3 regions of the Rhodovastum atsumiense genome follow, and region 3 is predicted to be linked to each of the others. Evidence: riboswitches for the same ligand, from Rfam matches in the RefSeq annotation. Region 3 holds a riboswitch; each other region holds the start of a gene.
The links. Region 3 has a riboswitch for cobalamin ahead of NBY65_RS28455 (TonB-dependent receptor plug domain-containing protein). Riboswitches for the same ligand answer to the same signal wherever they lie in the genome.

Region 1 (7,629 bases), 2.7 Mb from region 3:
ATGGAATAAAGGTTGATGTCGATGACGTTGTCCAGCATGCGCATGGCGGTCCGCACCGTGCGGGCGAGCCGGTCGCGGTCGAGCCCGTCGGCGGTGACGTGGGCGGCGAGGTTGACGGAGCCGAGATTGCACACCGCCACCTCGCCGGCACTCGTGTTGAGGGTGATCTCGGTGCACAGATTGGAGGAATGCACGACGCCCGCATGCTGCTGCGGCGATCGCAGGTTGCAGGCATCCTTGAAGGTGATCCAGGGATGGCCGGTCTCGTACAGCATGGTCAGCATGCGCCGCCACAGATCCACCGCCTTCACGGTCCGGAACACCCTGATCCCGCCGCGCGCCGCCTTCGCCTCGTACGTCTCGTAGGCGATCCTGAAGTCGTGGCCGCAGAGATCGTGCAGGTCCGGCACCTCGTCGGGGGAGAACAGCGTCCAGTCGGCCCCGGCCTCCACCCGCTGCATGAACAGGTCGGGGATCCAGTTGGCCGTGTTCATGTCGTGGGTACGGCGGCGGTCGTCGCCGGTGTTCTTGCGCAGGTCGAGGAATTCCTCGATGTCGATGTGCCAGGTCTCCAGGTAGGCGCAGACCGCGCCCTTGCGCTTGCCGCCCTGGTTCACCGCGATGGCGGTGTCGTTCGCCACCTTCAGGAACGGCACCACCCCCTGGCTCTGGCCGTTGGTGCCCCGGATATGCGCGCCCAGCCCGCGCACCTGGGTCCAGTCATTGCCGAGCCCGCCGGAATACTTCGCGAGCAGCGCGTTGTCGCGGATCGCCTTGAAGATGCCGTCGAGGTCGTCCGCCACCGTGGTGAGGAAGCAGGAGGAAAGCTGCGGCCGCCGCGTGCCGGCATTGAAGAGGGTCGGGGTCGAGACCATGAAATCGAAGGAGGACAGCAGCTCGTAGAAGGCGATGGCCCGTGCGTCCCGGTCCTCCTCCCGCAGCGCGAGCCCCATGGCGACGCGCATGAAGAAGGCCTGTGGCAATTCGATGCGGGTGCCGCGGACATGCAGGACATAGCGGTCGTACAGCGTCTGCAGGCCCAGGTAATCGAAATTCAGGTCCCGTTCCGGCCGCAGCGCCGCGCCCAGGCGACCAAGATCGAAGCGCCCGAGTTCGGGATCGAGCAACCCGGCGGCGATGCCGGCCTGCACAAAGGCCGGGAAATACGTGGGATAGCGGGCCGCCATCTCGTCCTGGCCGGGCCGGTCCGGCCGGCCGGACAGGAAACTCAGCGCCTCGCACCGCAGCCGGTCGGCGAGCAGCCGCGCCGCCACCTGGGCATAGGCCGGCTCGGTCTCGACGAGCGTGCGGGCGGCGAGGATCGGCGCCAGCGCCGCTTCGTCCGGCGTGATCCCGTCATGCAGGTCGCGCCATGTCCCGGCCAGCACGGCCTCGGCGGAGACACCCTCAAGCCCGGCGCAGGCATCCCGCACCAGGGCGACGAGCCGGGCGGCATCGGCGGGCGGCAGGCGCGGTGGCGCCGATCGGTCGTGCTGGGTGGAGACGAACATGCGGCGTGAACCCCTTGTGATCTGGGGGCAGGGACCGGGCGGCCGCATGGGACGGCGACGCCGCGCAGGCGTGCCGGGGATGCGGTCCACCGGGGCACCCCGCCCGAGGACGTACGGCTGTCGCGGCAGGTCTCCTGGCTCGCGGGTCCCGGCTTCGGCCCGTCTTCCCAAGGCCGTGCGGCCCCAGTGACATGGATGGGCGGAAGCTCGCCGCTGACAGTTGCGGGGGCAGCGCCGGCCTCGCACCGGCTTCCCTCTTAGCCCTCGATCTTGCGATGCGAGGGACCGTGACACCTATATATAGGGGAATGCCGGCGATTCGTGTCAATATATAGGGCTGCCCGCGCGTCACGGCGGCGCCGCGCGCCGGCGGGGCGAGCCATCCCGCCGGCCCGGGCGTATGACTCCGTCACCGATGTCCAGGGAGCCACGCCGATGCTGCGTGCACGTCTGTCAGGTCTTGCCGGCCGGATGCGGCCGCGGCTGCTGGTGATGATCCCGCTGCTGGCGCTGCTGCTGGCGGCGGCGTCGGGCGGGATTGACCGCACCGTCGACCGGTTCGTGACCCCGCTCGCACCCGAGCAGGCGCGGCAGATCCTGCAACGCACCCAGCTCGCGGCGGGACTGGCCTACGTGACCGTGCGCGCGCTCGGGCGGGTGGTGGGGGTGGCGTCCTCGACCACGGTCAACGCCAATGTCGGGGCACTGGTCAATGGCGGCGCCAGCATCGAGATCGGCAACATCCTGCGCCCCTTCGAGCAATTGCTCGACAGCTTCGCCGACGTGCTGATGGCCAGCCTGGTCTGCGTCACCATCCAGCTGGTGCTGGTGGACGTGCTGGACAGCTTCGCCCTGCCCTGGGTGCTGTCGATCGGGCTCGGCGTGCTGGCGGCCGCCATCCTGACCGGCGCGACGCGGGGGAGCGGGCTGCGGCGACTCGCGCAGGTGCTGATCGCCAGCGCGTTGCTCGGCAAGCTGCTGTTGCCGGTCAGCCTGCAGGCGACCGAGGCGCTGTCGCAGCGGTTCCTGCGTGACCGCGCCGCCCAGGCCGAGCTGACCCTGAACGCCACCCAGGCCGAGCTGACCGCGGCGATGCCGCGCCTCGCCGAGGGGGCGGCCCGACCATGGTACGACCCGCGCCGCCTCACCGACGGGCTGGGCGCGCTCTCGCCGGACCGCCTGGCCGACTCCTTCAGCCGCCTTGCCGCCAGCGTCGAACATGCGGTGGAGGCGAGCCTGACCTGGATGGCGGTGTTCGTTCTGCAGACCGTGGTGTTTCCGCTCACGGTCGCGGGGGCTTCGGTGTGGCTGGTCCGCGCGGCGCTGCGGCGGCGCAGGCCATAGGTTCAATCGTTGCGGTCGTCGCGGAACTGGCGCTCCCCCGAGATCATGGTGGCGATCATCGTCTGGCGGGACATGATTTCCTCGCGCACCGACGCATAGACATGGATGATCGTGAAAATCACGATCATCCACAGACCCAGATGATGCAGCGTGTGCACGTCCTGGCTCGGCAGAACGTCAAGCAGCGTCCCGAAGACGACGTATTCCCAGCTGTCGCGCCCGGTGCCCTCGGAATACAGCGCGAACCCGGTCACGATCATGCCGATCGTGCCGAGCGTCATCGCGAAGAACATCGTGATCTGCGCCAGCGGATTGTGGCCGAGGTATTTCTTCGGCTCGTCCACGAGAAACAGATACCACTTCGCCTCCCACACCACGCCGCGCCACCACGCGCGCTCCCAGACCGGGAGATGGAAGATCTGCCGTGAATGGCGGTTGCCGACGAAGCCCCAGTAGATCCGAAATAGGAATGAAATCGCCAGCACGTAGCCGGACACGAAATGGGTGAAGCGGATATAGCCGAACAGGAAGTTGGCGCTGGCCTCGCCCGGCAGCGTGGGCGGCGGCGAGGCGATCAGGTAGCCGGTCGCGACCAGCACCATCATCGCCAGGGCATGCACCCAGTGCCAGGCCCGCACCGCCGCCTCGTAGACGTAGATGGTCGAGCGTCCGTTCGAACGATCCGTCGGGTCAAGGTCGACCACCCCGCGGAAGCGGGTGGTGCGCGAAAACTCGTCCATGGTTCCCCCCTTGGATGATGCGCCGCGTCGGAAGGCACCGTCAGCGCCCCGCGAACACCCGTTTCACCGTGGTGGCGCCGGCATGGGCGGCCACCGCCGCGGCGACCGCGCCGGCGGCGACGCCGCCGATGCGGTCGGCATTTGCCTCGATGCCGAACTGACGAAGCGGCGACAGGCGTTCGTAGAAGGGGCCGTTGTCCCAGAACGCGTCCTCCGCGCAGCCGATGCAGCCGTGGCCGGACTGGATGGGAAACGACACGCCGCCATTCCAGCGCACCGTGGAGCACGCGTTGTACGTGGTCGGCCCGCGGCAGCCCATCCTGTACAGGCAGTAGCCCTTGCGGGCGAAATCATCGTCCCAGTCCTGCACGAACTGGCCGGCGTCGAAATGCGGGCGGCGATAGCATTTGTCGTGGATGCGCTGCGAGTAGAACATCTTCGGCCGTCCCCGGCCGTCCAGTTCGGGCAGGCGGCCGAAGGTGGCCACGTAGCTGAGCACGCCGGTCATCACCTCGGCGATCGGCGGGCAGCCCGGCACCTTGATGACCGGCCTGTCGCGGATGATCCGGTCGACCGGCGTCGCCTGCGTCGGATTGGGCCGGGCGGCCTGCACGCAGCCCCACGAGGCACAGGACCCCCAGGCGATCACCGCCATCGCCTCCTGCGCCATCCATCGCAGCCGTTCGACGAAGGGCCGGCCGCCATCGATGCAGAACATGCCGTCCTCGGCGAGCGGCGCATTGCCCTCGACGGCGAGCAGGTAGCGCCCCCTGTAGGTGTCACGGATGCCTTCGAGGATCTCTTCGGCCTGATGGCCGGCGGCGGCCATGAGAGTGTCGTCATAGTCGAGCGAGATCATCGACAGCACCACGTCCTTTGCCAGCGGGTGCGCCGAGCGGATGAAGCTCTCTGAACAACACGTGCATTCCAGGCCGTGCATCCAGATGACCGGGATGCGCGGCGTGGTCTGCAGCGCGGCGGCGATGCGCGGCGCGGCGACCGGCGCGAGTCCCAATGCGGATGCGGTCAGCGTGCAGAAGCGGATGAAGCTGCGACGCGTGATCCCCTGCCGGCGCATCGCGTCGTAGAACGTTTCCGTTCCCTGGGGCATGAGCTGGGTTCCTGGCAGTGGATCATCCACGACCGCCGGGGCGCGGCACGCGCATCCCCGGCGGAGCGCGGCCGCCCGGCGACCACGCCCTGTCCGCGTGGACAGGGGATGCGTGTTTCATCCCTGGGCCTCCCACATTGAGTCTTGTCGTTGTCGGCGATCGGCGCGTCATGCCGCTTCCAGGTTACGCGCGCATCGGGAGAGATATCGTGGCACTGGCATGCAATGCGTCACCTGTTCGGTCACTGCATGACATGGCGGCGTCCACAGTATGCGATGACGGCAGCGAAACGTGAAAGCAAAATCGTATCATGCAGTATGAGACAAGGATGTTCGGGCACTGGCATCAACAACGACGCGACCAGTGACCGCCATCGGGCGGTGCCTGCGCGAGGCCGGCCCGTCATGGCAATGGCTGTATACCGCGGCGCAACATGCCAGGCAGGCCGTGGAACTCCTCGAAATCCACCACGCACGGCTCATGGAATCAGCAGGATGCTCCCGGTGGTGCGTCCGGCCTCCAGAGCGGCCTGTGCCTCCGCCGCCGCCGCAAGTGGGAATTCCGCGCCGACCCTTACGCAGAGCCCGGCCGCGATCACGTCGAACACCGCCGCGGCCGCCAGCGGATAGGCGTCCGCTTCGTTGGCATAGGCCATGACGCTGGGGCGGCTGAACGAGATCGACCGGCGCGGCCCTAGGTCCTCCACCGCGACCGGCGGAATCGGGCCGGCCACCTGGCCGAGGCTCGCCACCACGCCGAACGGCCGCACGCAGCCCAGGGTCCGGCGCAGCATCGTCCCGCCGATACCGTCATAGGCGACATCGACCCCGACGCCGCCGGCCAGTTGCTTCACCGCCGCCTCGAGCCCCGGATCGCCGTGCAGCAGCACGTGATCCGCGCCGGCCTGCCGCGCCACCTCGATTTTCGCCTCCGACCCGACGGTGGCGATCACCACCGCGCCCAGGCGTTTCGCCCAGCCGCTCAGCATCTGCCCGAGCCCGCCCGCCCCGGCATGCACCAGCACGATCGTGCCCGGCCGCACCGGGAAGACGCGATGCAGCAGCATGTGCGCGGTCAGGCCGCGCGCCATGGCGGCGGCGGCGGTGCGCGTGTCGATGCCGTCCGGCAGCCGCACCACGCGGGCGGCGGGCAGCAGGCGCTCGGAGGCATAGCCGCCGACCGGCGCGCCGACATAGGCAACGCGGTCACCGGGGACGACGGAGGTGACGCCCTCCCCGACCGCCTCCACCACTCCGGCGCCCTCGACGCCCGGCACGGCGGGCAGGTGCGGCAACGGGTAGAGCCCGATGCGGTGGTAGATATCGATGAAGTTCACGCCGATGGCGTCCTGCCGCAGCCGCACCTCGCCCGCCCCGGGCGGGCCGATCTCCCGCTCGGCCAACCGGAGTTGTTCGACGCCGCCCGGCGCGATCAGATGGATCTCCTGGGCCATGGTCCTGTCTCCGCTTCCGTGTTGCCACGGCAGATGACGCCTGGACGGAGGGTGGGAAAATCCCGGATTGTTCCACAGGCCTTGTGAGAAATTGCACCGATGTTCGACTGGGAGGACCTGCGCCACTTCGTCGCCCTGGCGGAGGCCGGCACGCTCTCCGGCGCAGCGCGGGCGCTGCGCGTGGACCACGCCACCGTCGGCCGGCGGGTGGCGGCGCTGGAACAGGCGCTCGGCAGCGTGCTGGTGGAGCGGCAGGCGCGGCGCTGCGTGCTGACCGAGGCGGGACAGCGGATCGCCGGGCTGGCCATGACGATGCAGGCCCAGGCGCATGCGCTGGACCGCGCCGCCCGCGCCCTGCACACGCCGCTGGCCGGCACGGTGACAGTCAGCGCCCCGCCGGTCTTCGCCAGCCACGTCCTGGCGCCACGGCTGGGGGAACTGCGGCGGCTCTATCCGGACCTGCACCTGTCCTTGCTGGGCGACCCCGCGACCGCCTCGCTCGGCCGGCAGGAAGCGGACATCGCCATCCGGCTGAGCCGCCCGCGCGAGGCGCGCAACGTGGCGCGGCGGCTGGGCTGCATGGCGTTCGGGCTCTACGCCGCGCCGGGCTACCTGCAGGACCGGCCCCCGGCCGCCTGGGACTTCATCGCCTACGACGGTTCGCTGGAGCACGTGCCGCAGCAGGCCTGGCTGCGGCAGGTCGCCGCTGACCGGCCGGTGGTGTTCCGCAGCAACGACCTCGCCAGCCAGATCGCGGCGGCCCGCGCCGGCGTCGGCATCGCCGCCCTGCCCTGCTTCCTGGCCGACGAGGATGCGGGGCTGGCGAAGCTGCCGGTGCGGCTGCCCGCCTGCGCCCGCGACATCTGGCTGGTGGTGCATGCCGACCTGCGCCGCATGCCGGCGGTGCGGGCGGTGATGGAATTCCTGGCGCGGCAGGTCGCGGCGGCCGGGCTGGGCCGGCCCGACGCCCCCTGACGCCTCATCCGGCCGCCACGATCCCCGCGTCGCCGCACGCCATGCGCCCCGGCACCGGCGCCAACGCGGTGACGGCCTGCTCGGCCAGCGCCCCGATCTCGGCAACGCGCCCGAGCGCGTCGGGGTGATCGCTCGTCTTCAACGCCCGTTCCAGTTCCCGCGCCGTCGCTTCCAGGGCCCGCAACCCGAGCGTGCCGGCGCTGCCGGCCAGGGCATGCGCCTCCCGCGCCAGCGCCTCCGTCGTCCCCGCCTCGGCCAGGTCCCGCAGCCGCGCGAGCCGGTCCGGCACGTCGGCGAGGAAGACCGTGACGACCTCGGCCACCGTGTCCTCGCCCAGCGTGGCCGCGAGCGCGTCCAGCACCGCCACATCGATCGCCCCGGTGGCCGCCGGCGCCGGCGCGGCGGGCGGGTCCGTGCCGGCGGCGATGGCGGCCCCGCAGACACGGTCGAGCTCACGCGCCAGCCGCTCGCGCGTGATCGGCTTGGGCGCGAAG
Region 2 (7,629 bases), 3.5 Mb from region 3:
CCGGTGCTTTCCCTCGGCATCAGCGGGAGGGGCGCATGGACGAAACAGGGCCAGCCATCGCGACCAGGGCGGTCATCGCGGCGCCGGTGCCTGGCCGTGCGATGGCGCGATACGGGGCGTCATTCGTCATTGGCTTCGTGGCAGGGTTGCGCAGCATGACGGCCTGCGCCGCGCTGAGCCAGGCTGCCGCGCGTGGGCAGGCGCGACTCACCTGGATCCCCGGTGGCGGCGCGACGCGTGGACTGCTAACGGCCGCGGCCCTGGCCGAGATGGCGGGCGACAAGATGCCGTTCGCCCCCGACCGCCGCATCCTGCCGTCTTTCCTGGCGCGATTGGCGATCGGCGCGGCCGGTGGGGCGGCGCTGGCAGGGCGGGATGCGTCGTTGCCGGCAGGGGGCCTGGCGGGCATCGCAGGGGCGGCAACGGGCACCCTGCTGGGGCGGGCGGCCCGTGGGGGCGTCACGGGTTCCGGCGCCAATTGGGGGCGGGCGCTGGCGGAGGATGCAGTGGCGGCCGGGCTCGCCGCAGCGCTGCTCGGCCGGGTGGGACGTCACGGGGACGCCCTGGCCCGGCCGGTGTCGTGATGTTGGCTGGATCCGCGGCAGGTCAGGCGGTCGGGCGTGGCCGCGGCGGTTCCAGGAAGGCGACGTTGGTGGATAAATCGTCCGGCGCCGGCGTGACGTCCTGCTCCGGCTTGTCCAGCAGGTGGGGGATGATGTCGCGCACCGCCACCAGCGGCCACAGGATGCCGGCCAGCGGCGCCCAGTCGCCGTTGTTCGGGGGCCAGCCGAAGCCGGCGCGGGCATAGGCCACGGCGGCGCCGAGCGCGGCATAGGCCGCCACCCCCTGTCCGCCGGCTCCGGCGATCCAGATCAACAGCCAGCCGACCAGCCCGATCAGGGCCGGCTTGACGAACCAGCCAAAGGCGCGGACGAGCAGAGAGTCCTCGTCGAACATAGTCCCCTTCCTTCTGCGAAGGGCCCGTGCCGTGAGGACGGACCGGGCCTGGTCAGGTATTGCCGGGGGGCGGACGGTCCCATCCGGGGGCATCCCAGGCCAAACCTTTATTGTGCGCGACATGGTGCGGATCGGCAAGTATGCAATGCCGGAGCGGAGCCTGTGCCGGGGCGCGTGGCACAGCCCCTGGCAAGGCGATTTCGAGGGCCATCGGCCTGTCCGGAGCCGCGATGTGATCTGGCCGGGCCGCCCAGGGGAGGCTCACGATCTCGTTCCATGCGGGCGAGTCGAGCGGAGGAGGCGAAGATCGGCGGGGTCATGCCGCAGATCGTTCGGGACTGCGTGGTGACGTTTGACGCGGCTGGTCCGGCGGGGCTGATCGATCCCAGGCGGCCGGGGCCGGGGCCGGTGCCTCTGCTGACTGCCGGGCAGCAGTGCGGCGTTGGTGGCGATATTGAAGTGCCAAATGAGCGTCGGGATTACAGTTGCAGCCAGACCCGGGGCCGGTTCAGTCATCATCGGAGATCATGAAGCGCAGCGTGCCGGGGGCAGGGTGGAAATCACCGGGCATCCCGCGCCGGCGGCACCGCCTGCTGCGCCTGTCGGGCCCGTACGATGATTTCCTCGAAGCGCTTCCGCGCCTGGACCGGCACCGTATCCGGAACAGATATCGTATCCAGCGAGGCGTCGCCGACCTGCACCAGCATCACCATGCCCATCATGTAGTGGGGAATGCAGCGAATGCCGTAGGTGCCTGGCTGCGTGAAGGTCACATCGATCTCCTCGTTGATGCGGCCCTTGAAAGACTCCGCGCCTGCCGGCAGCATTTCGAGTATGGAGGCAGCGTTGTGGGTCACGCTGGTGGCGAGGAACTTCACGCTGTCGCCCGGCTGCAGGCGCAGATAGTCCGGCTCGTACACCATGCCGCCGGTATCGTTTCTGTTGAGCATCTTTACCTCGTAGCGCTCAGCATGGGCGGCGGTCGTGGCGGCCAGCAGCAGCAACAGAACAGGCAGGCGCATCACGGATTCTCCTCATGACAGTGAATGGAAGCGAATGATCCGCGCCCCGTCGGCGGGATCGGTGAGGAAACTGGCGCGGACACCGAAGACATCGTGCAGCAGGCTGGCGCGCAGCACTTCGGCTGGAGGGCCCAACGCCACCAGGTGACCACGATGCATGACGCCCAGGCGGTCGCAGCCCATGGCCTGGTTCAGGTCGTGCAGGGCGATCACCGTGGTCAGCGACAGGCCGGCGATGAGCTGCAAAATGGAAATCTGGTGGTGGATATCGAGATGGTTAGTCGGCTCGTCCAGCAGCAGAACCCGCGGACGCTGCGCCAGGGCGCGGGCGATATGCACGCGCTGACGTTCCCCGCCCGACAATGTTGCCCAGTCGCGCGTGGCAAAGTCAGACATCTTCACCATGGCCAGCGCCTCGGTGACGATCGCGTTGTCGACGTCGGACCATGGCCGCAGGGCCGAGAGCCACGGCGTTCGCCCCAGCTCCACGGCGTCGCGCACTGTGATGCGGTCGGTGGTCTCGGCCTGTTGCTCTACCACGGCCATTGCCTGGGCAATCTCCCGCCGTCGCATGTGCGCCAGCGGCCGCCCTTCCAGCCACACCTGGCCGGTTGCAGGACGCAAGACCCCCGACAGCAGTCGCAGCAGCGATGACTTGCCCGACCCGTTGGGGCCGATCAGACCCACCATCTCCCCTTCCGCCACCGTCAGGCTGACATCCCGCACGATCGACGTGCCGCGCACCGACCAGCCAATCTGGTCCGCTTTCAGGATCATCGCGCGGATCGCCTGCGCACCAGGATGAGGGCAAACACCGGTGCGCCGACCAGCGAGGTGACGACGCCGATGGGGAGCACCTGGCCCTGCACGGCGATGCGTGACACGACATCGGCCAGAATCAGGAATATGGCTCCCATCAGGGCCGAGGCAGGCACCAGCCGGGAATGGCGCGGTCCCACCAGGAAGCGCGCAGCATGTGGCACCACCAGGCCGACGAAACCAATGCTGCCGACGATGCTGACCATCACCGCCGTTGCCAGCGAGGCACAGAGAATCAGCAAGGCCTGCACCTGCCGAACCGGCACCCCCAGTGAGACCGCGGAATCGGCACCGAACGTGAAGGCATCCAGCGCCCGCGCCTGCCACAGGCACAGCAGTGTGACGCCGATCGCCACCGGCACCGCCGTCGTCACGTTGTCCCAGCGCGCCCCGCTGAGATTGCCGAGCAGCCAGAACAGGATGCCGCGCGCCTGCTCGGCGCTGGCCGAGCGGGTGATGATGAGGGCAGTCAGCGCATTGAAAAGCTGCGAACCGGCAATCCCCGCCAGCACGATCTGCGCTGTACCGCGCGATCCCGACCCGCCGCCGGAGGCATGTGCCAACAGCGCCACGAGTAGAAACGCGGCGAGCGATCCGGCGAAGGCGCCCGCCGACATCGACACGGCCCCGGCGCCCAGGCCTGCCACCGTGACCAGCACCGCCCCGGTCGAAGCGCCCGCGGAGATGCCAAGAAGGTACGGATCGGCCAGAGCGTTACGTAACAACGATTGGAGGATCACGCCCGCCACTGCCAGGCCTGCACCACAACTGGCGGCGACAAGGGCGCGCGTGAGGCGATAGTTCCACACGATGCCCTGGTCGATCCGATCCAGGCTGTAGCCGGCGCCAAAGAAATTATTGGCCAGCGTCTGCCACACTGTCCCGGCCGGGATGCGCGTCTCGCCGATGCAGATGCCGGCGAGGATCGCGGTGGCGAGCACCGCCGCGATCCAAATGCCATGAAGCATCACCCGACCGATCAGGCCAGCCAGGGGGCGCATCAGGCCAGCCGTCATTGCCTGAGCCGGGCCATCGCCTCCGTCAGCGTCTCCAGCCCACTCACCAGGCGGATGGTGGCCTGCATGGCGTGCGCATCAAGGATGACAATGCGGTTGCCCTTCACCGCTGCCATTTCCTTCGTCACCGGATCAGTGCGCAGGAAAGCCAGCTTCCTTTCGTAGTCATCGGCCGGGAAGCGGCGACGGTCCATGCGCGCGATGACAATCACCGAAGGGTTGGCGCGCGCGATGGTCTCCCAGCCTACGGTGGGCCATTCTTCGTCGGATTGGACCACGTTACGCAAGCCGAGTGTCCCCATCATGTAAGCCGGGATGCCCTTCCGGCCGGCAACATAGGGATCGAGATCCAGGTCGGCGCTGGAGAACCAGAACACCGCCGAGGCATCCGTCAGCCCGAGGGCTCTGGCACGTGTGATGGCCGTCGCCTCACGCCTGCGCAGATCGGCGACCAGTTCCGCACCGCGATCCTGCCGGTCGAAGATCTGCGCCAGTTGGGTGATGCCCTTGTAGAGTGTGTCTGTGGTGAAGGGCGCGGTGCGGGTACCGTCAGCCCCGACCTGGTTGTTCTTGCCTTCGCAGTCGGAAGGCATGATGTAGGTGGGAACCCCGAGCTTGTGGAACTGCTCGCGCGTACCGACCACGCCTTGCGGGCCGATCATCCACTCGAACTGCGTCGCCACCAGGCCGGGGCGCTTGTTGATAACCGATTCGAAGCTCGGCGCATTGTTGTCCAGCCGCGGCACCTGGTCGTTCTGCGTCTTGAAAGCAGGCAGCACGTCGTTGAACCAGAGCGAGGTGCCGGCCATGTGGTCGCCGACCCCTAAGGCGTAGAGGATTTCGGTGACCGATTGCCCGATCGTCACGACGTTCCGTGGTGCTGCGGGAAACGTCAGCGTGTGCCCGCAATTCCCGACATTCAGCGGATACTGCGTGGGTTCAGCCTGGGCGGCAGACAGCAGCAGGCAAAAGCCTGCCGTGGCGACGGCGAGGCGCAGAGGGGCCATGGCTCGCTTCTCCGATCGTGATGAAAGCCGGAAAAGGCAGGGCCATGGTGCGGACGCACGACAAGCCTGAGGCGCAGGACCACGGATCGCCAAGGTCGGCACAGCAAGCAAAGCATCCACATCTTCTCCCCGGATCCCTCGCCGGCCGGAAGGTTACGCGCGCCGGCAGGTCTCCTGACTAGCGGGTCATCGCCTGGTCCGGCCTTCCCGGGATTGCTCCCAGTGGCATGTTGGACCGGGCTCGCCGCCTACAGTTGCGGGGCAGTTCCGTTTCGTGACCCTGGGGCCACAGCGGATTCCCTATTAATTCCTTGCGGAAACCGACTCTCGCTGGATACCGGACTTGCTGGAATGTGACAAGCCACGCCACTTCAGGGGATCGTGCCCACACCGTGCCGCGCTTCCAACTTCCGGCCTGGCTGAGGTGCCCCCTGTCGCGGCAACCCGACCTCGCTGCCTGTTTTGGATTCGACATGGAGATGCGGGGGGACGGTATGGACCCACGGATGAAATCGCATGGGGGTCATGTGCGGACTACAAACCTGCAACCCGGCGTGCGCTCGCGCGTTCATGCGACCTTCCGGCAGTCACACCATGTGTGCCGGTGACGAGACACGAGCGCGTGACCATTCATGGTCGCAAGACAGGCGCCACAAAGACGGGCAGGGCGCACGTCGTTGCGCATGAGTGGGCATCAGCCACAAGCGTGAGGACCGCATACCATCGCACTGGTCGCGCCGATCACGTTTTCTGAGGTGGACATCATCCAGACGTGCAAGCACCGAGGTGCTGTGTCGGCTGATATAACAGCCTGCACTGTCTTGGAAAACTGGAGCGGGCGAAGGGATTCGAACCCTCGACCCCAACCTTGGCAAGGTTGTGCTCTACCCCTGAGCTACGCCCGCGCCCCAGCCGCGTCGTCCGCGGAGGTCGGCCTTCTATTCGGCTTCCGCGGCAATTGCAAGGGGGGTCCGCCGTAAAAATCGGATCGTCCCCCCGCCTTGCCCCGCGTCGCGATTTCGGCGACTCCTGCCGCCTCGGCCGGGTTGTGCCCCGGACCGGCTGTGCCATCTATACCCAAACGAGACGGGATCTAAGGCGAGGACGCCCTTCATGGACCTTATCATCGGGCAGAACCAGGCCGGCGCCGGTAGCGCCTCCGGCGACGCCATGATCATCGACGGCGATCAGAAGACCTTCATGCAGGACGTGATCGACGCGTCCCGCACCGTTCCTGTGCTCGTGGATTTCTGGGCCACCTGGTGCGGGCCCTGCAAGCAGCTCACCCCGGCGCTCGAGAAGGTCGTGCGGCAGGCCGGCGGCCGGTTGAAGCTGGTCAAGATCGACATCGACAAGAACCGCGGCCTGGTGCAGCAGCTGGTTCAGCTCGGCCTGCCGCTGCAGTCGGTGCCCACGGTCGCCGCCTTCTGGCAGGGCCAGATCGCCGACCTGTTCCAGGGGGCCGTCCCCGAATCGGAGGTGAAGCGCTTCGCCGAGGCGCTGCTGAAGCTCGCTGGCGGCGCGATGCCCGGCGCCGACCTGATCGCCGAGGCGAAGGCCGCGCTGGAGGAAGGCCGCGCCCAGGAGGCGGCCGAGCTGTTCTCCGCCGCCCTGCACGATGAGCCGGAGAACCCGGAGGCCTGGGGCGGCATCATCCGGGCGCTGATGGCGCTCGGCCAGGAAGACCAGGCGCAGCAGGCGCTCGAGCAGGTGCCGCCGAAGATCGCCGACCATGCCGAGGTCGCCGGCGCCCGCAGCGCGCTCGCCCTGGCCGCCGAGGGCCGCAAGGCGCGCGACCAGCTTTCCTCCTTCGAGGCCCGGCTGGCCGCCAATCCGGCCGATCATCAGGCACGCTATGATCTCGCCACGGCGTTCAACGCCATGGGGCGACGCGAGGAGGCCGCCGACGCGCTGCTGGAGATCATCCGCCGCGAGCGCGGCTGGAACGAGGACGCCGCGCGCCTGCAGTTGCTGAAATTCTTCGAGGCCTGGGGCTTCGACGACCCCGCCACCACGGCGGCGCGGCGCAAGCTGTCCTCGATCCTGTTCAGCTGACATGGACGACCCGCGCCCGCGGCTGGAGGACGTGCCGACGGAGTTCCCCGTCTTCCCGCTCACGGGCGCGTTGCTGCTGCCGCGGGGGCGGCTGCCGTTGAACATCTTCGAGCCGCGCTACCTCGCCATGACCGAGGACGCACTGGCGGCCGGGCGGATCTTCGGGATGATCCAGCCCGACCCCCTGCTGCCGACCGGGCCGAGCGGGCCAGGGCTCTACCGCATCGGCTGTCTCGGTCGGCTGTCTTCCTTCAGCGAGACCGATGACGGCCGGTACCTGGTCACGCTCACCGGGCTGCTGCGCTTCACCGTGGTCGAGGAACTGGCGCCGCGCCGCGGCTACCGGCGGGTGCGCGCCGACCTGGTCCGTTTCGCCGCCGATCTCGACCCCGCCGCGCCGATGCCCCGCTTCGACCGTCCCGCGCTGCTCGCCGCCCTGCGGGCCTTCTTCGGCCGCCGTGGCTTCGAGGCGAACTGGGAGGCGATCGAGCGCATGCCGGACGAGACGCTGGTGACCACGCTGTGCATGGTCTGCCCGTTCGAGCCGGCGGAGCAGCAGGCGTTGCTGGAAGCAGAGACGCCTGACGACCGTGCCGCGGCGCTGGCCGCCTTGCTGGTGATGGATACCCATGCCCCGGGGGCGGATTCGGCGCCGGCCCGCCCGCGGGCCAGTTGATGCCCGGCGCCGGAGTGACACGAATGGCCGACGAGACCGCTTCGACGACCGAGTCTGCCCAGCCCGCGCCGGTCGAC
Region 3 (7,629 bases):
CCAGCATCGATGGGATCAGCCACAATCCCCGCGAATGCACGGCGGAGGCCGACCTGGTTGCCGGCGCCAATGTCCTGCTCGACACCCTGGGGCAGCTCTCCGCCGCATCCGCCCGCTGCTAGAACTTCACGCGCGTGCCGGCCAGGAAGGACGGTCCGGGTGTCTGGAAGCCGCTGGCCGGTTCGTAGCGTGAGTCCCCCAGGTTGCGCCCATCGGCGAACAGCGTGATCTGCGGCGTCACCGCGTAGCTGACCGCGAGATTGAAAATCAGCCCGCCCTTGGTCATGCCGACCCCGGAGGAGAAGCCTTCGTCGTTGACCAGGTAGTCGCTGGCGCCGGAGGCGTAGACCAGTTCGGGGGCGATGGTCAGGCCGGGCAGGGGGGTGGCGCGCAGGTTGGCGCTGGCGGTGTTGCGCGGGCGGCGCTTCAGCAATGCCCCGCTCTGGTCGCGGGCGTCGGTACAGGTCCAGCTCAGCACTGCCTCGGCCCAGGAGAGTGGCCGCAGCGTCAGGCTGGTTTCCACGCCGGTGATATGGGCGCGCGCGATGTTCTGCGGCGTCGATGACGAGAAGTCGGACGCGTACACCACCTGGATCAGGTCGCGGATGCGGTTGTCGAAATAGGTGACCTCGAGGGTGGCGGCGTCGCGGCGGCCAAGCGCGGGCAGGTCGATGGCCCAGCCGGTTTCCCAGCCTTCGCTACGTTCCGGCCGCAGGTTCGGGTTGCCGACATAGCCGTAGCTGCCAACGCCGAACAGGTCGAACAGCGAGGGCGCGCGGAAGCCGGTGCCGTAGGATGCCTTGGCGCGTGACCACAGTTCCGGCAGGGCCAGCACGCCACCGAGACGCCAGGTGAAGGCGTCGCCGCCGAAGCTCGCGCTCTCCTGGCGGAGATTCGCCGTGGCGGTCAGCCGGTCGAACAGCGTGGTCTGCAGGCCGGCATTGCCGGAATCCGACGTGGCGTGCGCGCCGACCGCTTGGTTGGAGGGAAAGCCGGCGTAGCTTTCCGTCAGGCTCGATCTGGCGCGGTCGAAGATGTGGGCGGCACCGAAGGTCAGGGCGGTTTCGCGGGCCGGGCCGAGATCGGCAAGATGCACGGTGTTGGTCCAGGTCAGCGCGGTGCGGTAGCCGCGGTAGCGGCCATTGCTCTGCAACTGGTTGGGATCCGCCGCTTCCAGCGGCTCGGTGTATTTGCGGTTGGTGGTGACGTAGGCAAGCGACAGGCCGGTGTCCCAGAGTCCGTCGAACAATTTGGAATCGATGCCGATCCGCCCGGTGAAGGCCTCGTCGCGGCCGGTATAGGCGGGGGCGTCGAAGGCGGGCGAGCCGAGTTCATCAAGCCCGAACACGGCGCGGCGCCAGCGCAGCAGGGTGCTGATACGGGTGCCTTCGACCGGGGTGACGCCGAGGTTCAGGCTGGCGACCTGGGCGCGGTAGCCATCGCGCTCGCCGGTGTGGACGGTCTCGCGTTGCGGCGTGGTGTCGAAGCCAAGCTGAGAGCGGCTCTGCACCGCGAGGCTGTAGTCGACCATGCCGCTGGCGCCGGAGAGGCCGGCGCTGCCGAGGATGGCACGCGGCAGGCCGGCGGCGAATTCGGCGGTGGCGGTGGGGGCGCCGCTGCCCTGCTTCGAGATCAGGTTGATGACGCCGCCGATCGCGCCCGAGCCATAGAGCCCGGACATCGGGCCGCGCACCACTTCGATGCGCTCGACATCGGCCAGGGTCTCGACGCCGAAATTATAGGCGCCGTTGGGATCGGAGGGATCGTTCAGCGGCACGCCGTCACGCAGCACCAGTACGTGGTTGGAGTTGGTGCCACGGATGAAGGCGCTGGCATTGCCGCCATTGCCGCCCGATTGCACCAGCGCGAGCCCCGGCACCGCGTGCAGCGCGTCGCTCAGCATGGTGTAGCCGCGCGTGGTGATGGTCTGGCGGTCGATCACGGTCACGCCGGCCGGGATCAGCTCGGCGAGGGTGGGGATGCGGGTGGCGGTGACCACCTGTTCGGGCAGGACGAGATCGGTCTGGTCCCTGGGTGGGGCATCCCCGGCCCGCGCCGCGAGGGCGGGCAGGGCGAGAACGGACGCAAGCAGCATGCGGCGCATGCGGATACTCCGGCGGCGCGGCACCCTCCCTGGGGCACCGCGAGAGGATGGGTCGATTGCCGCCTGCGGGTCTTTCTCCCGCTGCCAGGGTTCACCCCGCCCCTCGCGCGCGTGCAGTCTCGGGGACGGCCGGTCTCCTGGCTGGTGGCATCCCGCCCCGCCTTCTCGCCCGCGATCCGGGCAATGGCGTCCTGGGGCCGGTGCGGACATTGCGGTCCGCGCGTCACCGACAGTTGCGGGGGCAGCCGCGGCCCGGGCCCCGTGCCGGAGCCCTCCCGCATTCCCGTTTCAGCCCTTGCGGGCCACCGTCACCTGCAAGGGTGATAGCCGAAGCGGGCGCAAGGCGGGATATCGTCCGGCCCGGACCGGGGACGGATCGATGCGCATGGTTGCCAAACTGTCACAGTGTCGCCGCGCTGGCGGGAAACGCGGCGCGGCTGGCGGCCGGCCCCTGCAATGCCTCGGTCACGGCACGCTTCAGGGCCGCCATCGCTTGCGGGCACCGGTCGGCGATGCTGCGGGCCAGATCGACCACGGTGTCGGAGAGGTCCTCGTCGGCGACGACGCGGTTGACCAGCCCGATCCGCTGCGCCTCGGCGGCGGCGATGCGCTGGCCGGTGGTGAGCAACATGCGCGCATGCGCGGGTCCCACCACCGAAACCAGTTGCCGGATCATGGCGCCGTCCTCGGCGAGTTCGGCCGCAGGGCCGGGGAAGCCGAAATCGGAGTCGATTGCGGCGATGCGCAGGTCGCAGTGCAGGGCGATCCCGAGGCCCGCGTCGAGGCAGGCGCCACGGATGCGCGCGATGGTTGGCCTGGGGAAGCCGGCAAGGCGCGCCCACGCGCAGGCGGCCAGGCGCATGGCCTCGCCGTGGAGCAGGTCCGGGTCTGGATCGGCGCCGGCGACGAAGGCCGTGGGGCCGGCGCCGGTCAGCACCACCACCCGCACGCCGTCATCGCGGGCGAAATCGTCCAGGATCTGCGCCAGCCCGTCCCACATGCCGATGGTCATGGCATTGTGTTTCGCGGGACGGGCGAAGGTGATCAGGCCCACGCCGTCCACGGTTTCGGCCAGAATCCTGCCTTCGACATGGTCCCGCATCGTCACGTCCCCGCTGAGCGGCGGGGATGATCGACCGGATGGTACTTCCGCTCAACCCCGGCGGGGCGATAGGGATTGTTCCATGGACGATGTCGACCTTGCGCTGATCCTGGGCTTCGACTGCTCGGCCAGCGTGACCTTCGAGGAGTTCGACCTGATGGCCCGGGGCTGCGCCACGGCGCTGCGGGATGCCGAGGTGGAGGCCGGGTTGACCGGTGGCCCCGCCGGCGCCTGCCTGCTCGCGGTGCTGCTGTGGTCGGGGGTCAACGAACAGGATGTGCTGGTCGAATGGACCCGCGTCGATTCGCCGGCGGCGCTGGCGGCCTTCGCCCAGGCGGTGGAGGACGTGCCGCGCTCGGTGCGGCCGGGGGCGACCGCGATCGGCGAGGCGCTGGGGGTCTGTGCGCGCCTGCTCGCCGAGGCGCCGGCACGGGCGCGCCGCCGCATCATCGACCTGGTCGGGGACGGGCGGTCCAATGAAGGGGTCCCGCCCGCCTCGGTGCGCGACCGCCTGGTCGAAGCGGGGGTCACCATCAACGGGCTGTGCGTGCTGCACGAGGAACCGGACCTGGTGGAGAGCTACCAGCGCGAGGTGATCGGCGGTCCCGGCGCCTTCGCCCTGGAGTGTCGCGACTACGCCGGCTTCGCCGAGGCCATGCGGCAGAAGCTGCGGCGCGAGATCGCCGCGACCGATGCGGCGGCGTGGCCGGCGTGCACATAGGCGGGATACTTTAAAATATTTGCTGACACGCATTAATATGGCGCCATTGATGCGTGAAATTTATTGTGGCTTTACTTGGGCTGTCACAGCCACAATTCAGGTCACCGGACAGCATCATGAGTTCCTGGGCATCGGGCTATGTCGCTGACATCGGCTACACGCACGGCTTCTACCGCGAGCTGACGCCGGCCCTGCTTGGCTTCATCAGCCTCGCCCGCGGCCGCAGATCACCGCTGCAGGCCGGTCCGCTGACCTATTGCGAGCTGGGCTGCGGGCAGGGATTTTCCACCAATCTGCTGGCGGCGGCGAATCCCGACATCGAATTCTTCGCGACCGACTTCAATCCCAGCCATATCGCCGGGGCGCAGGCGTTCGCGGCGACGGCGGGAACGCGCAACGTGCATTTCTTCGACCAGAGCTTCGCCGAGTTCGTGGACGAGCCATCCCTGCCGGACTGCGACATCATCAGCCTGCATGGCATCTACAGCTGGGTCACGGCGGAGCACCGCGCCGACATCGTCCGCTTCATCCGGCGCCGGCTCAGGCCGGGGGGGCTGGTCTATATCAGCTACAACACCCAGCCGGGCTGGTCGGCGGCGGCGCCGATGCGGCACCTGATGTCGCTGCACGCCAGGACCCAGGCCGGGCCCACCGTCGGGCGCCTCGATGCGGTGCTCGGCTTCACCGACCGCGTGCTGGCCACCAACCCGGGGTTCCTGCGCGCCAATCCCGCGGTCAGGGACCGCTTCGACCGGATCAAGGCCCAGAACCGGGCCTATCTCGCCCATGAATACCTGAACGATGCCTGGACGCTGTTCTACCACGCCGAGGTCGCCGCCGAACTCGGCGAGGCCAAGCTCGACTTCATCGGCTCCGCCGCTCTGCTCGAGCATATCGATGCGATCAACCTGAGCCCCGAGCAACTGCGGGTGCTGGCCGAGATCAGCGAACCGACGCTGCGCGAGACGGTGCGTGACTTCATGGTCAACCAGCAGTTCCGGCGCGACGTGTTCGCCCGCGGCTCGGTGGGGCTGTTCGCCCAGGAGGCCAGGGAAATCTGGCTGGAGCAGCGTGTCGCGCTGTCGACGCCGCGCCAGGACGTGCAGCTCACCGTGACCGGATCGGCCGGACAGGCCACCCTGCAGCCGGAGACCTACCTGCCGGTGCTCGATGCCCTGGCGGAAGGGCCTCGCACCCTGCGGCAACTGCTCGAGGACGCGACCATCGCCAGGCTGGGCTGGCCGCGCCTGCAGCAGGCGGTGCTGGTCCTGGTCGGCGGCGGTCACCTGCAGCCGGCGCGCGACGAAGCGGGCGAGGCGGCACGGTCGGAGCGGACAACGCCCTTCAACGAGGCGGTGCTGCAGCGGGCCCGCTTCGCCGACCAGCTCCAGTTCCTGGCCTCGCCCGTGACCGGGGGCGGCATCATGGTGGACCGGATCGCCCAGTTGTTCCTGCTCGGCACGCGCAGCGGGCAGGCGGATCCGCCGGGCTTCGCCTGGGACATCCTCAGCCAGCAGGGGCAGCGCCTGGTCCAGGACGGCAAATCCCTGGAAAGCTCCGAGGAGAACCTCGCCGCGCTGCGCTTTCGCTTCGGCATGTTCACGGAGCGCCAACTGCCCGTGCTGAAACAGTTGGGCATCGCCTGACACTGGCCTGCACGCCTCTTCACCCATTGCAAGGGAGATTGCAAGGGAGACACCATCCACGGTTTGCTGCTGCCCAGCGGCGCATTTGCCGGCGGGCGTGCGTTACGGCCGTGAACGCTTGCCGTGGTCGGGCTTTCTGTGCGGGTGCGCGATGGTATTGGCGCCCGTCGCTGGTCCGGCCGACGGCAAAGGCCGCAACGATGGGCAGGAAAGCCTGGAGGAAGGTGCATGGGCTCCCTTCTCGACGTCCTCGGCATGCAGGGACTGCCGCCGCACGGCTTCTGCCTTGCCTGGCAGCCCGGGCTGATCTGGCTGCACGCCGCGTCCGACGCGGCGATCGGAATTTCCTATTTCGCCATTCCCCTGGCGCTGGCCGCCTTCGTCAGCCGGCGGCAGGACCTGGCCTTCGGCCGGATCTTCTGGATGTTCGCCGCCTTCATCCTGGCCTGTGGCGCCACCCATTTCATCGAGATCCTCACGCTCTGGTATCCGCTTTACGGCGTGCAGGGGGTGGTGAAGGCGGCCTGCGCCGGTATCTCGGTGGTGACGGCCATCATGCTGTGGCCGCTGGTCATGCGGGCCGCGGCCTATCCCACCCCGGCGGAATTCCGCCGCGTCTCCGACCAGCTCACCATCCGGGAGGCCGAGCGCAACCAGGCGCTGCAGCAGTTGCGCCAGACGGAGGAAAGCTTCCGCGTGTTGCTCGACGGCGTCACGGACCATGCCATCTTCCGCCTGGACGCCGGCGGCTGCGTCAGCACCTGGAACACCGGCGCCGGGCGGATCAAGGGCTACCGGGCGGAAGAAATCCTCGGCCGGCATTTCTCGGTGTTCTACACGCCCGAGGATCGCGAGGCGGGCGTTCCGGTGCAGACGCTGGAGACGGTGCAGCGCGAGGGCCGCTTCGAAGGCGAGGGCTGGCGGGTTCGCAAGGACGGCAGCCGGTTCTGGGCCAGCGTCGTCATGAATCCGTTGCGCGACGAGGCCGGGCGCCTCGTCGGCTATGCCAAGGTGACGCGGGACATCACCCGCCGGCGGCAGATGGAAGAGGCGCTGGAGCAGACCCGCGCGACGCTGGCGCAGGCGCAGAAGATGGAGACCATCGGCCATCTGGCCGGCGGCGTGGCGCACGACTTCAACAACCTGCTCACCGCCATCCTCGGCGGCGCGAGCCTGCTGGAGCGGCGCATCGGCGCGCAGATCGGCCAGGAGGCCGGCCAGATCCTGTCGGCGATCCGCGACGCGGCGCAGCGTGCCGCCCGGCTGACGCATCAGTTGCTGGCCTTCTCCCGCAAGCAGGCCCTGACCCCGCAGGTCATCGACGCCAACAAGCTGCTCAAGGGCATGTCGGAGCTGCTGGCGCGGACGCTCGGCGAGAAGGTTTCGATCCAGACGGTGCTCGCCGCGGGGCTGTGGCGGAGCTGCGTGGATGCGAACCAGCTGGAGAACGCCATCCTGAACCTGGCGGTGAATGCCCGTGACGCCATGCCGGATGGGGGGACGCTGACCCTGGAGACCGGCAATGTCTTCCTCGACGACGCCTATGCGGCGGTGCGCCCGGAGATGAAGCCCGGCCAGTACGTCATGGTGGCGGTGAGCGACAGCGGCACCGGCATGAGCGAGGAGGTCATGCAGCGTGCCTTCGATCCCTTCTTCACCACCAAGCCGGAAGGCCGTGGCACCGGGCTCGGGCTGAGCCAGGTGTTCGGCTTCATCAAGCAATCCGGTGGCCATGTCTCGCTGTACAGCGAGCTCGGCCACGGAACGACGGTGAAGCTCTATCTGCCGCGGCACCTGGATGACACCGCCTGCGAAGCTGTCCCGGAGATCTCCTATGCCGAGATCCCCCGGGGCAACGAGACCGTGCTGGTGGTCGAGGACCACGACAGCGTCCGCGACTATGTCACCAATGCGCTGCGCCATCTCGGCTATCGGGTGCTGGAGGCGCCGAACGGGGCGCAGGCCCTGGAGGTGCTGGCGGCAAATCCGGAAATCGCGCTGCTGCTGACTGATATCGGGCTACCCGGGATCAATGGCCGGCAACTGGCCGAGCAGG

Region 1: linked by a shared signal. The riboswitch ahead of NBY65_RS16560 (ribonucleoside-diphosphate reductase subunit alpha) and the one ahead of NBY65_RS28455 (TonB-dependent receptor plug domain-containing protein) in region 3 are both predicted to bind cobalamin.
Region 2: linked by a shared signal. The riboswitch ahead of NBY65_RS13000 (ABC transporter substrate-binding protein) and the one ahead of NBY65_RS28455 (TonB-dependent receptor plug domain-containing protein) in region 3 are both predicted to bind cobalamin.

Annotation. Positions count from the first base shown of each region.
Region 1 covers NZ_OW485601.1:3,638,672-3,646,300, reverse strand. Annotated here, with positions in the region: gene NBY65_RS16560 (ribonucleoside-diphosphate reductase subunit alpha) at 1-1,511, opposite strand, end outside; cobalamin riboswitch at 1,619-1,816, opposite strand; gene NBY65_RS16555 (hypothetical protein) at 1,947-2,855, shown strand; gene cybH (Ni/Fe-hydrogenase, b-type cytochrome subunit) at 2,858-3,595, opposite strand; gene NBY65_RS16545 (hydrogenase small subunit) at 3,636-4,706, opposite strand; gene NBY65_RS16540 (quinone oxidoreductase family protein) at 5,186-6,160, opposite strand; gene NBY65_RS16535 (LysR family transcriptional regulator) at 6,260-7,135, shown strand; gene NBY65_RS16530 (ATP-binding protein) at 7,140-7,629, opposite strand, start outside.
Region 2 covers NZ_OW485601.1:2,860,286-2,867,914, forward strand. Annotated here, with positions in the region: gene NBY65_RS12975 (hypothetical protein) at 36-584, shown strand; gene NBY65_RS12980 (hypothetical protein) at 607-957, opposite strand; gene NBY65_RS12985 (pseudoazurin) at 1,518-1,979, opposite strand; gene NBY65_RS12990 (ABC transporter ATP-binding protein) at 1,992-2,756, opposite strand; gene NBY65_RS12995 (FecCD family ABC transporter permease) at 2,753-3,814, opposite strand; gene NBY65_RS13000 (ABC transporter substrate-binding protein) at 3,811-4,821, opposite strand; cobalamin riboswitch at 4,969-5,161, opposite strand; tRNA gene NBY65_RS13005 (tRNA-Gly) at 5,652-5,726, opposite strand; gene NBY65_RS13010 (thioredoxin family protein) at 5,935-6,876, shown strand; gene NBY65_RS13015 (LON peptidase substrate-binding domain-containing protein) at 6,878-7,552, shown strand; gene NBY65_RS13020 (Trm112 family protein) at 7,576-7,629, shown strand, end outside.
Region 3 covers NZ_OW485601.1:6,317,029-6,324,657, reverse strand. Annotated here, with positions in the region: gene NBY65_RS28460 (Zn-dependent hydrolase) at 1-122, shown strand, start outside; gene NBY65_RS28455 (TonB-dependent receptor plug domain-containing protein) at 119-2,104, opposite strand; cobalamin riboswitch at 2,215-2,429, opposite strand; gene NBY65_RS28450 (enoyl-CoA hydratase-related protein) at 2,505-3,206, opposite strand; gene NBY65_RS28445 (DUF1194 domain-containing protein) at 3,289-3,927, shown strand; gene NBY65_RS28440 (class I SAM-dependent methyltransferase) at 4,044-5,573, shown strand; gene NBY65_RS28435 (PAS domain-containing sensor histidine kinase) at 5,802-7,629, shown strand, end outside.